2 regions of the Bradyrhizobium sp. UFLA05-109 genome follow, and region 1 is predicted to be linked to the other one. Evidence: predicted binding sites of a transcription regulator. Region 1 holds the regulator's gene; the other holds the start of a gene.
What was found. Region 1 encodes PhoB, which activates phosphate uptake and scavenging genes when phosphate is short. Its sites were predicted from a motif close to TGTCATNNANCTGTCAT; they were not measured.

Region 1 (5,062 bases):
ACGCCGCCCTCGCCCTGGATCGGCTCGATCAGGATGCCCGCAGTCTGTGGGCCGATCGCCTTCTTGACGGCTTCCAGATCGCCATGCGGCACCTGGTCGAACCCGTCCATCGGCGGACCAAAGCCTTCGAGATATTTTGCAGACCCCGTGGCAGCGAGCGTTGCCAGCGTGCGGCCGTGGAACGCGCCCTCGAAAGTGATCATGCGGTAGCGCTCGGGATGGCCCTTGGTGGCGTGATAGCGGCGCACCACCTTGATCACGCATTCCATCGCCTCAGCGCCGGAATTGCAGAAGAACACGAAGTCCGCAAAGCTCTCGTTGCAGAGCCTGACCGCGAGCTTCTCGCCATCCGGGCTCTGGAACAGGTTCGACATGTGCCAGAGCTTTGTCGCCTGCTCCTGCAGGGCCTTGACCAGATGCGGATGTGCGTGACCGAGCGCATTCACGGCGACACCCGATGTGAAATCGAGATAGCGCTCGCCACTGGTTGCGACCAGCCAGCAGCCTTCGCCGCGCTCGAAGCCGAGCTCGGCCCTGGCGAAAACGGGAAGCAGATGCGTCGCGGCGCTCTTGGTCATGACGGTCACTTGGATGTTGGGGCCGGCTGAGGCTGCGTTGCGCAGCGCATCATTGACCTGCCCGGAAAACGAAACGTGCCGCCTTTTAAGGGCGGCACGTGACACCATTTTATGCTTGGAAAAACCGCTGTCAATGCCGCCAGAAGGCCGTGCGAGGCGCGCGGCCCGTAGTCTTGCGGTGGCGATTTTGAGAGTTTTTTAAGACGGAACATGTGGACGCGGAGCCGCAGACTCTTGCGCGGGAGTCACGCCATATTGTAGCGTTTCTCCTGTCAGATACGACATCTCGTGCAGCAGTTCTGATCCTCTAAGTCCTCATGTACCGGCGTAACGTTCAGGTGCGTTTTTCGCGCCCGGCGAGCCTTAAGGGATTCTGACGGCACGGGTTTTTCGAGGCTTAGACATCGCCACGTGGCCCCAAGGATTGGCTGGCGCGCGGCGAGGGGAAGGGTGCAATGACGGTTTTGACCTGGTCCGACGATCGCGTCGAGCAATTGAAAAAGCTCTGGGAAGCCGGGCTTTCGGCCAGCCAGATCGCTGCCGAACTCGGGAATGTGACGCGCAACGCCGTAATCGGCAAGGTGCACCGGCTGGGCCTGTCCGGTCGCGCCAAGACCCCGTCCTCGGCGGCTCCCCGGCCGCGCAAGGCACGCCCCGCGCAGCACATGATGCGGGTGAGCCGGCCGATCTCGCGCGGCAACACCGCCCTCGCCCAAGCCTTCGAGGTCGAGGTGGAGCCCGATCCCATCACCTATGACAATGTCGTACCGATGAGCCAGCGCCTGTCGCTGCTCGAGCTCAACGAAGCGACCTGCCACTGGCCGGTCGGCGATCCCTCGAGCCCGGATTTCTTCTTCTGCGGCGGCAAGTCGCTCTCGGGCCTGCCCTATTGCGCGCAGCACTCGCGCGTCGCCTACCAGCCGGCGGCGGATCGTCGGCGCGCACCGGCTAAGCCGGGAACACGCTGAGTTCAGCCACAAACGACAACGTCCCGGCGCAGGGCCGGGACGCCTGATCGAGAAACGTCAGCGCGCCATTTGGCGCGCTTTTTTTTACGTTTGCTCAGCCTTCGCGAAACGATCATCCAGCGCGTAGCCGGCGCCGCGGACCGTGCGGATCGGATCCTGCTCGCGGCCGAGATTGAGCAGCTTGCGCAGACGGCCGATATGGACGTCGACGGTGCGCTCATCGATATAGATGTCACGGCCCCAGACGCTGTCGAGCAGCTGCTCGCGCGAGAACACCCGGCCGGGATGCTCCAGGAAGAACTCCAGGAGGCGATATTCGGTCGGGCCGAGGTCGATCGGCCTGCCCGAGCGGGCGACGCGGCGCTTCTCGCGGTCGAGCTCGATGTCGCCATAGGCGAGTATGGTCGCAAGCCGCTCGGGGCTTGCACGCCGCAGGAGGCCCTTCACGCGTGCGAGCAACTCGGGCACCGAGAACGGCTTGACGATGTAGTCGTCGGCGCCGGTCGCAAGCCCGCGCACCCGCTCGCTCTCCTCACCGCGCGCCGTGAGCATGATGATCGGCAGCTGCTTGGTCTCGGGCCTGGCGCGAAGCCTGCGACACAGCTCGATGCCGGACAGGCCCGGCAGCATCCAGTCGAGCACGATCAGGTCGGGGATGTGCTCTTTGAGACGGGTGTCGGCGTCGTCGCCGCGCATCACCGTCTCGACATCGTAGCCGTCGCCTTCGAGGTTATAGCGCAATAGCTCGGTCAGCGCTTCCTCGTCCTCAACAACCAGAATGCGTGCGCCCATGGCGTCGTCGCTCCTTAAGTGTTCGGCACGGTCGTGGCGAAGGTGGTCATGTCGCCCTTCGGACGCTTGTCCGCGATGGCCTGACCTTCGATCATATAGAAGACGGTCTCGGCGATGTTGGTCGCATGGTCGCCGATCCGCTCGATATTCTTGGCGCAGAACATCAAATGGATGCAGAACGAAATGTTGCGCGGATCCTCCATCATGTAGGTCAGGAGCTCGCGGAACAGCGAAGTGCAGATCGCGTCGACCTCCTCGTCGCCCTTCCACACCATCATCGCCGCTGGCAGATCATGCGCGGCATAGGCGTCCAGCACCGACTTGACCTGCTGCTGCACGAGGTCGGTCATGTGCTCCAGGCCGCGGAACAGCTTTAGCGGATGGAAATCGGTCTCGAGCGCGGCGACGCGCTTGCCCATGTTCTTGGCGAGGTCGCCGATGCGCTCCAGATCGGTCGCAACGCGCATGGCGCCGACGATCTCGCGCAGGTCGACAGCCATCGGCTGGCGGCGCGCGATCGTGAGCACGGCGCGCTCCTCGATCTTCTTCTGGAGCGCGTCGATCTCGGCGTCGGTTGCTACCACGCGCTGGCCGAGCGCGACGTCACGGCGGATCAGCGCATCGACGGAATCGACGATCATGCGCTCGGCAAGGCCACCCATCTCCGCAACGAGCCGCGTAAGCTCCTGGAGGTCGGTGTCGAAGGCCTTTGCGGTATGTTCAGAAGCCATTTCCTGTCTCCTCAGCCGAAGCGGCCGGTGATGTAGTCCTGGGTACGCCGGTCGCTGGGCGACGTGAAGATCTTGCTGGTCTCGTCGAACTCGATGAGCTCGCCGAGATACATGAAGGCGGTCTTGTCGGAGACGCGCGCCGCCTGCTGCATGTTGTGGGTGACGATCGCGATCGTGTAGTTCTCGGCGAGCTCCTGGATCAGCTCCTCGACCTTGGCGGTCGAGATCGGATCGAGCGCCGAGCAGGGCTCGTCGAACAGGATCACCTCGGGGCGCACCGCCACGGTGCGGGCGATGCAGAGACGCTGCTGCTGGCCACCGGAGAGCGACAGGCCGGAGGCGTTGAGCTTGTCCTTGACTTCGTTCCACAGCGCACCACCGCGCAGCGCCTTCTCGACCCGGTCGTCCATCTCGGACTTGGAGATCTTCTCATAGAGGCGGATGCCGAAGGCGATGTTCTCATAGATCGTCATCGGGAACGGCGTCGGCTTCTGGAACACCATGCCGACCCGGGCACGCAGCAGGTTGAGGTCGAGCTTGGGGTCGAGGATGTTGGTCTGGTCCAGCATCAGCTGACCGGTGGCGCGCTGCCCCGGATAGAGATCGTACATCCGGTTGAAGATGCGCAGCAGGGTCGACTTGCCGCAGCCGGACGGGCCGATGAACGCCGTGACGCGGTTGGTGCCGAGCGTCATGTTGATGTTCTTCAGCGCGTGGTGTTCGCCGTAATAAAAGTTGAGGTTGCGCACCGTCACCTTGGCCGGAGCCTCAGGCAGCGTCGGCGAGGCCTGACGCCCGGTGGAACCTACGGAAACGGACAGATCGCTCATTTTGCAGTCCTCTCGGCGCCAAGAATGCGCGCGCCAATGTTCAGGGCAAGCACGGTCAGGGTGATCAGAAGCGCCCCGCTCCAGGCCAGTTGCTTCCAATAGGCGTAGGGGCTCTGAACGAAGTTGTTGATGGTGACCGGCAGGTTCGCCATCGTCTTGTTCAGGCTCAGGCTGAAGAACTGGTTCGACAGCGCGGTGAACAGTAGCGGCGCGGTCTCGCCGGCGACGCGGGCGGTCGCGAGCAGCACGCCGGTGATGAGGCCGGAGCGCGCCGCGCGGTAGGCGATCCGCTTGATCACCAGCGAGCGTGGCAGACCGAGGGCGGAAGCCGCCTCACGCAACGCGTTCGGCACCAGCAACAGCATGTCCTCGGTGGTGCGCAGCACGACCGGGATCACGATGACGGCGAGCGCCAGCGCGCCGGCGATCGCGGAGAAGCCACGCATCGGCACCACCACCGCGCCATAGATGAACAGGCCGATGATGATCGAGGGCGCCGACAAGAGGATGTCGTTGATGAAGCGGATCACCGAGGTCAGCTTGTCGTTGCGGCCGTATTCGGCGAGATAGGTGCCGGCGAACATGCCGAGCGGTGCGCCGATGCCGACGCCGATCACGGTCATGATGATCGAACCGATGATGGCGTTGCGCAGGCCGCCTTCGGTCGAGCCCGGGGGCGGAGTGTCCGCGACGAAGATCTGAAGGTTCAGACCGGTGATGCCGTTGTAGAGCAGCGTGATCAGGATCAGCGCGAGCCAGGTGACGCCAAAGGCGGCGGCACCGATGCAGAGACCGCGGACGACGATGTCCTTGCGGCGGCGACGTGCGTAAATCGGGTTCATGTTACTTCCCCGCCTTCTTTTCGAGACGCAGCAGCATCAGCCGCGCGCCTGCGAGCACGAAGAACGTCAGCACGAACAGCAGGAGGCCGAGCAGGATCAGGCCTGACTGGTGCAGGCCGTCGCTCTCGGCGAACTCGCTCGCGATCGCCGCCGAGATCGTGGTGCCCGGCGCGAAGATCGAGGACGATATACGGAAGGAATTGCCGATGATGAAGGTCACCGCCATGGTCTCGCCCAGCGCGCGGCCGAGGGCGAGCATGACGCCGCCGATGATGCCGACGCGCGTATAGGGGATCACCACGCTGCGCACGACCTCCCAGG
Region 2 (5,062 bases), on a different contig from region 1:
CAGACCGAACACTGCGGCGTCGCCGATGCGCGAGACGCCGGTCGGGTCATTTGGATTCGGGATGCCGCCGGACGGCCGCCACACGTATTGGAAATAAGGGGCCAGCAGCCAGCCCGGCTTGATGTGCGCCTCGTAGATCACTTCAAGCAGGGTCTCATTGCTGCGCACGGGGCTCTGGATTCCGCTGAAGAACTGCGTGTCGACATCGAGGCTTCGGGCAGAGCCCGATATCCGCATATAGGCCATCCCGACCCCGAACCGGTCGAGGGGGCGGCCGGGGGTAAAGCCGACGAAGCCGACGCCGCCGTCGAGATAGAGGTCGATCAGGTTGCGGTCAGGCGGGCTGTAGGCGATCCGGCCGAACGCCGTCACGCCCGGTATCGACGCGGAGACGGTTTTCTCGGTCACCCCCGGCGGCCGCCAGAGGGTCTGCTCCACCACCGCGTAGATTCCATAGTTGCCGCGCAGCTTGGCCGGGATGCCGCTCCCGGTGGGGTCGGCGATAGAAAGGCCCTCGGCTGTAAAGCGCTGGCTGTTGAAATCGCCAAGGTGATACCAGCCACCGGGCGTGAAATTGCCGGCGAGCGAGCTCCCACCGATATCGAGATGATAGTCGAAGTGAACCTGCCCGATGAGCCACGGCGGATCATTGACGCGAAACGCCAGTCCATGATTGTCGCGCGTCTGCGGATCGCCGTCACCGGGCCGCGCCGGATTGCCGTTGAAAACGGCACCGAAGAGGGTCACGTTGTCCGAAACCGCGGCCTTGACGCGAATTCCCGGCACCGCAATCGGCGGGGCTGGCCCGCCCGCCGGCAGGTTGGTGGCCTTGATTGCCGGCCAGCCGAAGGTGCCGTTGATGAAGAGGTCATCCGTTTCGCTGTCGAAGAATTCGACGTCCGCCGCCTGCTGGCCGACCCTGATGTTCAACCTGCCGTCGAACAGGCTTTGCTCGAAATAGGCGTTGTAGAGCCTGGTGTCGGGCAACGCCTCGATCTCGCTGATGGTGGCGAGATTGTAGATGTAGTTGCGCGTCAGCCCGCGACCGTAGATCTCGAAGGCGTTGGCGTAGAAGCGGCCACCCGTCCAGCCAACGAGCTTGTCGAGGTCGGCGTCAACGGAGAAATCGAATCGACCGAAATGGATGGCGCCCCGTGCGACGCCCCCGGAAACATTGCCGATGTTGTCGCCGATATAGGTGAGGCCGAAATTCAGGCCCTTGTTGGCGAGCCCATCGTGCCAGTCGTTGAACCATTTTGGCGTCAACCAATCTGCCACGCTCTCATCCTTGGCACCGGCGAATGCGTTCGTGCTTGCCCACGCGCCTGCAAGGCACGCCGTCACGATTGCGAGCACACTTCGCAACGGAGACATTACTCTGCACACATGGTTGAACCCGGATCGCGTGCTATTTGAGAATGCCCATGCGCCGCATGAAGTAATAGGCGAGGCCCGCAGAGGCGACCATCAGGCAGGCCGCATAGATGAAGCCCTCCTCGACGTCCGTCAGCGGCAGGCCCTTGGTGTTCATGCCGAAGATTCCGGTGATCAGTGTCGGCGGCAGCAGCAGCGTGGTCACGATCGACAGCGTATGAAGATGCCGGTTGCTCTCTTCTTCATTCTTGAAGTGCAGCTCTTCCTCCAGCAGGCGGGTCCGTTCACGGAGCTCAACAATGTCGTGGTCAAGGCCGTCCAGGCGTTGCGCGAGTTTGCCAGCCTGAATTCGCAACTCCGGGGGCAGATCGTCGCCATGCTTCTGGTCAAGTCGATGAAACAGGATTCGAAGTCCCGTCAACTGGCGATGCAGCCGGACGCAAGTGCGACGCTGCCGGCTCAGAATGCTGCGCATCTCCGGCTTGGCATCATCGGCCGCGATCTTTTCTTCGATGCCGTCGATGTCCTGACCAATCCTGTCGGCCATGCGGTCCATGGTGTCGGCGACCTCGTCGACGATCTTCTCCAAGAGAGCTGCGACATTCGCGACGCGGTAGCCGCCCTCGAGCATCCGACGTGTCGCATCGGCCGAGCACAGCGCCTGATGGCGACCGCTGATCAGAAGCTGTCCGGTCATCGCAAAGCGCAGGAACGCGGTTTCTTCGGTCGGGCTCTCGATGTCGCGCACGAGGTCGGAAAACACGCCGTAGACGCAGTCATCGATGACGTGGAGCTGCTGAAACGTGTCCTTGGACAGGAGCAGCTCGCGCGCGAGCGGCGGCAGGCCGGAGGCCGCGATCCACGGCCGCGCCCGCGCATCGGTCAGATTGAAATGCAGCCAGAGCCGGCCATCATGGCTGAACTCGATCGGCTGGTCGATCGGCAGCGCCTCAGCGCTGCCGTCACTGTGCAGGCGGAACGCCCAGACCAGGCCGGGAATAGCCAGCGCAGAATCATCCGTTACGCTGGCAAGCGTTACTTGCTCAACCATGCTCACCCCCACGTCAATGCAGCCCAGGTCCGGGGGGCTGTTTGCCTCCTCCCGACCTTCGCGGGTACTTAATTGGATTACACCAGTGTTACAGTTTGATGATACGAGCCGACGAGATCCGCCGCCCTACTCCGCGGCCAACCCCGTCGCGGCCGCCGCCTGGGCTTCCTTGATGTAGTCGTGCACGACGCGGCCGAACGGCAGGGTCAGGTCGGCGATATAGTGATGCGCGCCGACCACGCGGCGGACCGGGAAATCCGCAACCGGCGCATTGACGTGGGGCACGAGGTGCAGGCGACCGGGCCCCATCCAGGAGCCCTTCGGAACGATGTCGGTGAGGTTGATCGCGACGAGCTGGCAGACCTCGAGCTGGCCGTCGACGCCTGGGATCATCTTCAGATTGATTTGTGTCTTCGACAGCGTGGCGCGGGTGAGATCACCGTTGCCGGCCATGCTCTCGTGCTTGTAGCCCATCGTACCCATGGCGACGAGCTGACCGGCATATTCCAGCGTGCCGGTCAGGGTATCCTTGACGATCTCGAGCTTGGGGTGAGCGTACTTCTTGGGAAAGCCCCAGATTTCGCGCCCCGCCGCGATCGGCGGATCATCGTCGAGATACATCTGTGAGACGAAGTTCACCTCTTCGCCGTGCAGGCGCGCGGGGATCACCAGACCGGACTCGGTGTAGCTGCCGAAGCCGGAGGAGTCCGGCATCCTGATCCATTCGTAATGCACGATCGCTTGGTCGATCGGCTCCAACGGCTCAGGCAGGCCGGCGCGGATCAGGTCCGGATCGGTCTCGTAGGTGATGACGAGGAATTCGCGGTTGATGAAGCGATAGGGACCAGCGGGATAGCTCGGTCCGGCGGCCGGCATGGACGGGAGTCTCAGAACGTCTTCCCTGCGCATCTTTGATCTCCTGTGTGACGCTGGTGTGATGTCCGCCTGGCAGCTGCAAGCCTAACGTGAATTGCTAGCCGCCGTCATTGACTGCGATGTGATGGATTTCCGTCAGGCGCGTGACCCCTCCGTCATTCCCGGCGCGATGGGCCTGCATGTCCGCGATGCATCGGCGCCGCAATTGTCATCACGCCGTCATTGCGGGGCGCAATCGTCCGGGCGAGGCAGGGAGACAGCGCCATGGACGCCCGCACGTCGCAACCGACATATCAGACAAATCAGCCTCCCTCGCGGGGCTGGCGGCCCGAGCGCTGCGATCGCGTCGCGCTGGTGCTGCAAGGCGGCGGCGCGCTTGGCGCCTACCAGGCCGGCGTCTATCAGGCGCTGCATGAGGCCGGCATCGAGCCCGACTGGGTCTGCGGCGTCTCGATCGGTGCGATCAACTCAGCCATCATCGCGGGCAACAAGCCGGAGAAGCGGCTCGATCAGCTTCGCATTTTCTGGGAGCGCATCACCAACCGCAAGATCTGGCACTACACGCCTGATGGCGACGTCTTCCGCCAGTGGCGCAATCTCACCAGCGCGTGGATGACGTCGGCGATGGGCCAGCCGGGCTTCTTCACCCCGCACCAGGTCAATCCCTGGTTCAGCCCGGTCGGCGCCAGGACTGCAACCAGCTATTACGACACGACTCCCTTGCGCGACAGCTTGCGCGAGCTCGTCGACTTCGACCTGATCAACGAAAAAAAGATCCGCTTCGCGGTCGGTGCGGTGAACGTGCTGTCGGGCAACTTCATCTATTTCGACAATGCCCATGATGAGATCCACCCCGAGCACGTCATGGCCTCCGGCGCGCTGCCGCCGGCGCTGCCGATGGTCAGGATCGGCACAGATCATTTCTGGGATGGCGGCATCGTCTCGAACACGCCGCTCCAGCACCTGCTCGACCAGGAGGACGATCTCAACTCGCTGGTGTTCCAGGTCGACCTGTTCAGCGCGCGCGGCGTGCTGCCGCGCTCGATCCAGGACGTCATGGCCCGCCACAAGGACATCATGTATTCCTCGCGCACGCGCCACAACACCGACGTCTACCGCCGGACGCACAATCTGAAGGTCCTGCTCTACAAGGCGCTGGCGAAGCTTCCCGACGAGCAATTGTCCGAAGAGGAACGCCAGCTCAAGGCGAGCCTGCGCAACATGCCGGAGATCGCGATCCTGCATTTGATCTATCAGCAGAAGGCCTATGAGGGCGACGCCAAGGACCACGAATTCTCCGGCACCTCCATGCGCGAGCACTGGACGAGCGGCTACGAGGACACCAAGCGCACGCTGAAGCGCCGCGACTGGATCAAGATGCCCGAGGAAGGCATGGGCCTGGTCGTCCACGACGTGCACCGCGAGACGGAGAGCGCGTAAGGCCTGAAACCGCCTTCGCGCGTGCAGGAGCGCGCCCCCTTTGGGGAAGCTCCGACCAAAAGTGTGAAAACAACCCCATGCACAGTAGCCGACGGCCGGCGGGGACGATCTTCGCATTTTACGAAATTATGTGACGTCGGGCAAATCGGGGGTATTATGGCATCACAGGGCATTGCGCATGACGCTCTTGCCCTAGAGCCCCGCTCCACATCAAGCGTCCTTGCCTGGGCGTCCGCGACGGGCGGTGCAGGACACGAAATCCAGCGGGTCGCTGGCGAGCAGCTCGATTTCCGCCCGCTCCAAAGGCGTTAGCGCGGATCC

Region 2: Q3C01_RS02280 (acetoacetate decarboxylase) is a predicted target of PhoB. The motif match lies at 3,508-3,524, and genes of this name have one in related genera.

The regions. Positions count from the first base shown of each region.
Region 1 covers NZ_JBBIAR010000042.1:66,072-71,133, reverse strand. The annotation lists gene Q3C01_RS27865 (aspartate aminotransferase family protein) at 1-578, opposite strand, end outside; gene Q3C01_RS27860 (GcrA family cell cycle regulator) at 1,034-1,546, shown strand; gene phoB (phosphate regulon transcriptional regulator PhoB) at 1,631-2,338, opposite strand; gene phoU (phosphate signaling complex protein PhoU) at 2,353-3,069, opposite strand; gene pstB (phosphate ABC transporter ATP-binding protein PstB) at 3,081-3,899, opposite strand; gene pstA (phosphate ABC transporter permease PstA) at 3,896-4,741, opposite strand; gene pstC (phosphate ABC transporter permease subunit PstC) at 4,743-5,062, opposite strand, start outside.
Region 2 covers NZ_JBBIAR010000002.1:197,704-202,765, reverse strand. The annotation lists gene Q3C01_RS02290 (carbohydrate porin) at 1-1,278, opposite strand, end outside; gene Q3C01_RS02285 (transporter) at 1,409-2,425, opposite strand; gene Q3C01_RS02280 (acetoacetate decarboxylase) at 2,552-3,334, opposite strand; gene Q3C01_RS02275 (patatin-like phospholipase family protein) at 3,566-4,741, shown strand; gene Q3C01_RS02270 (M48 family metalloprotease) at 4,952-5,062, opposite strand, start outside.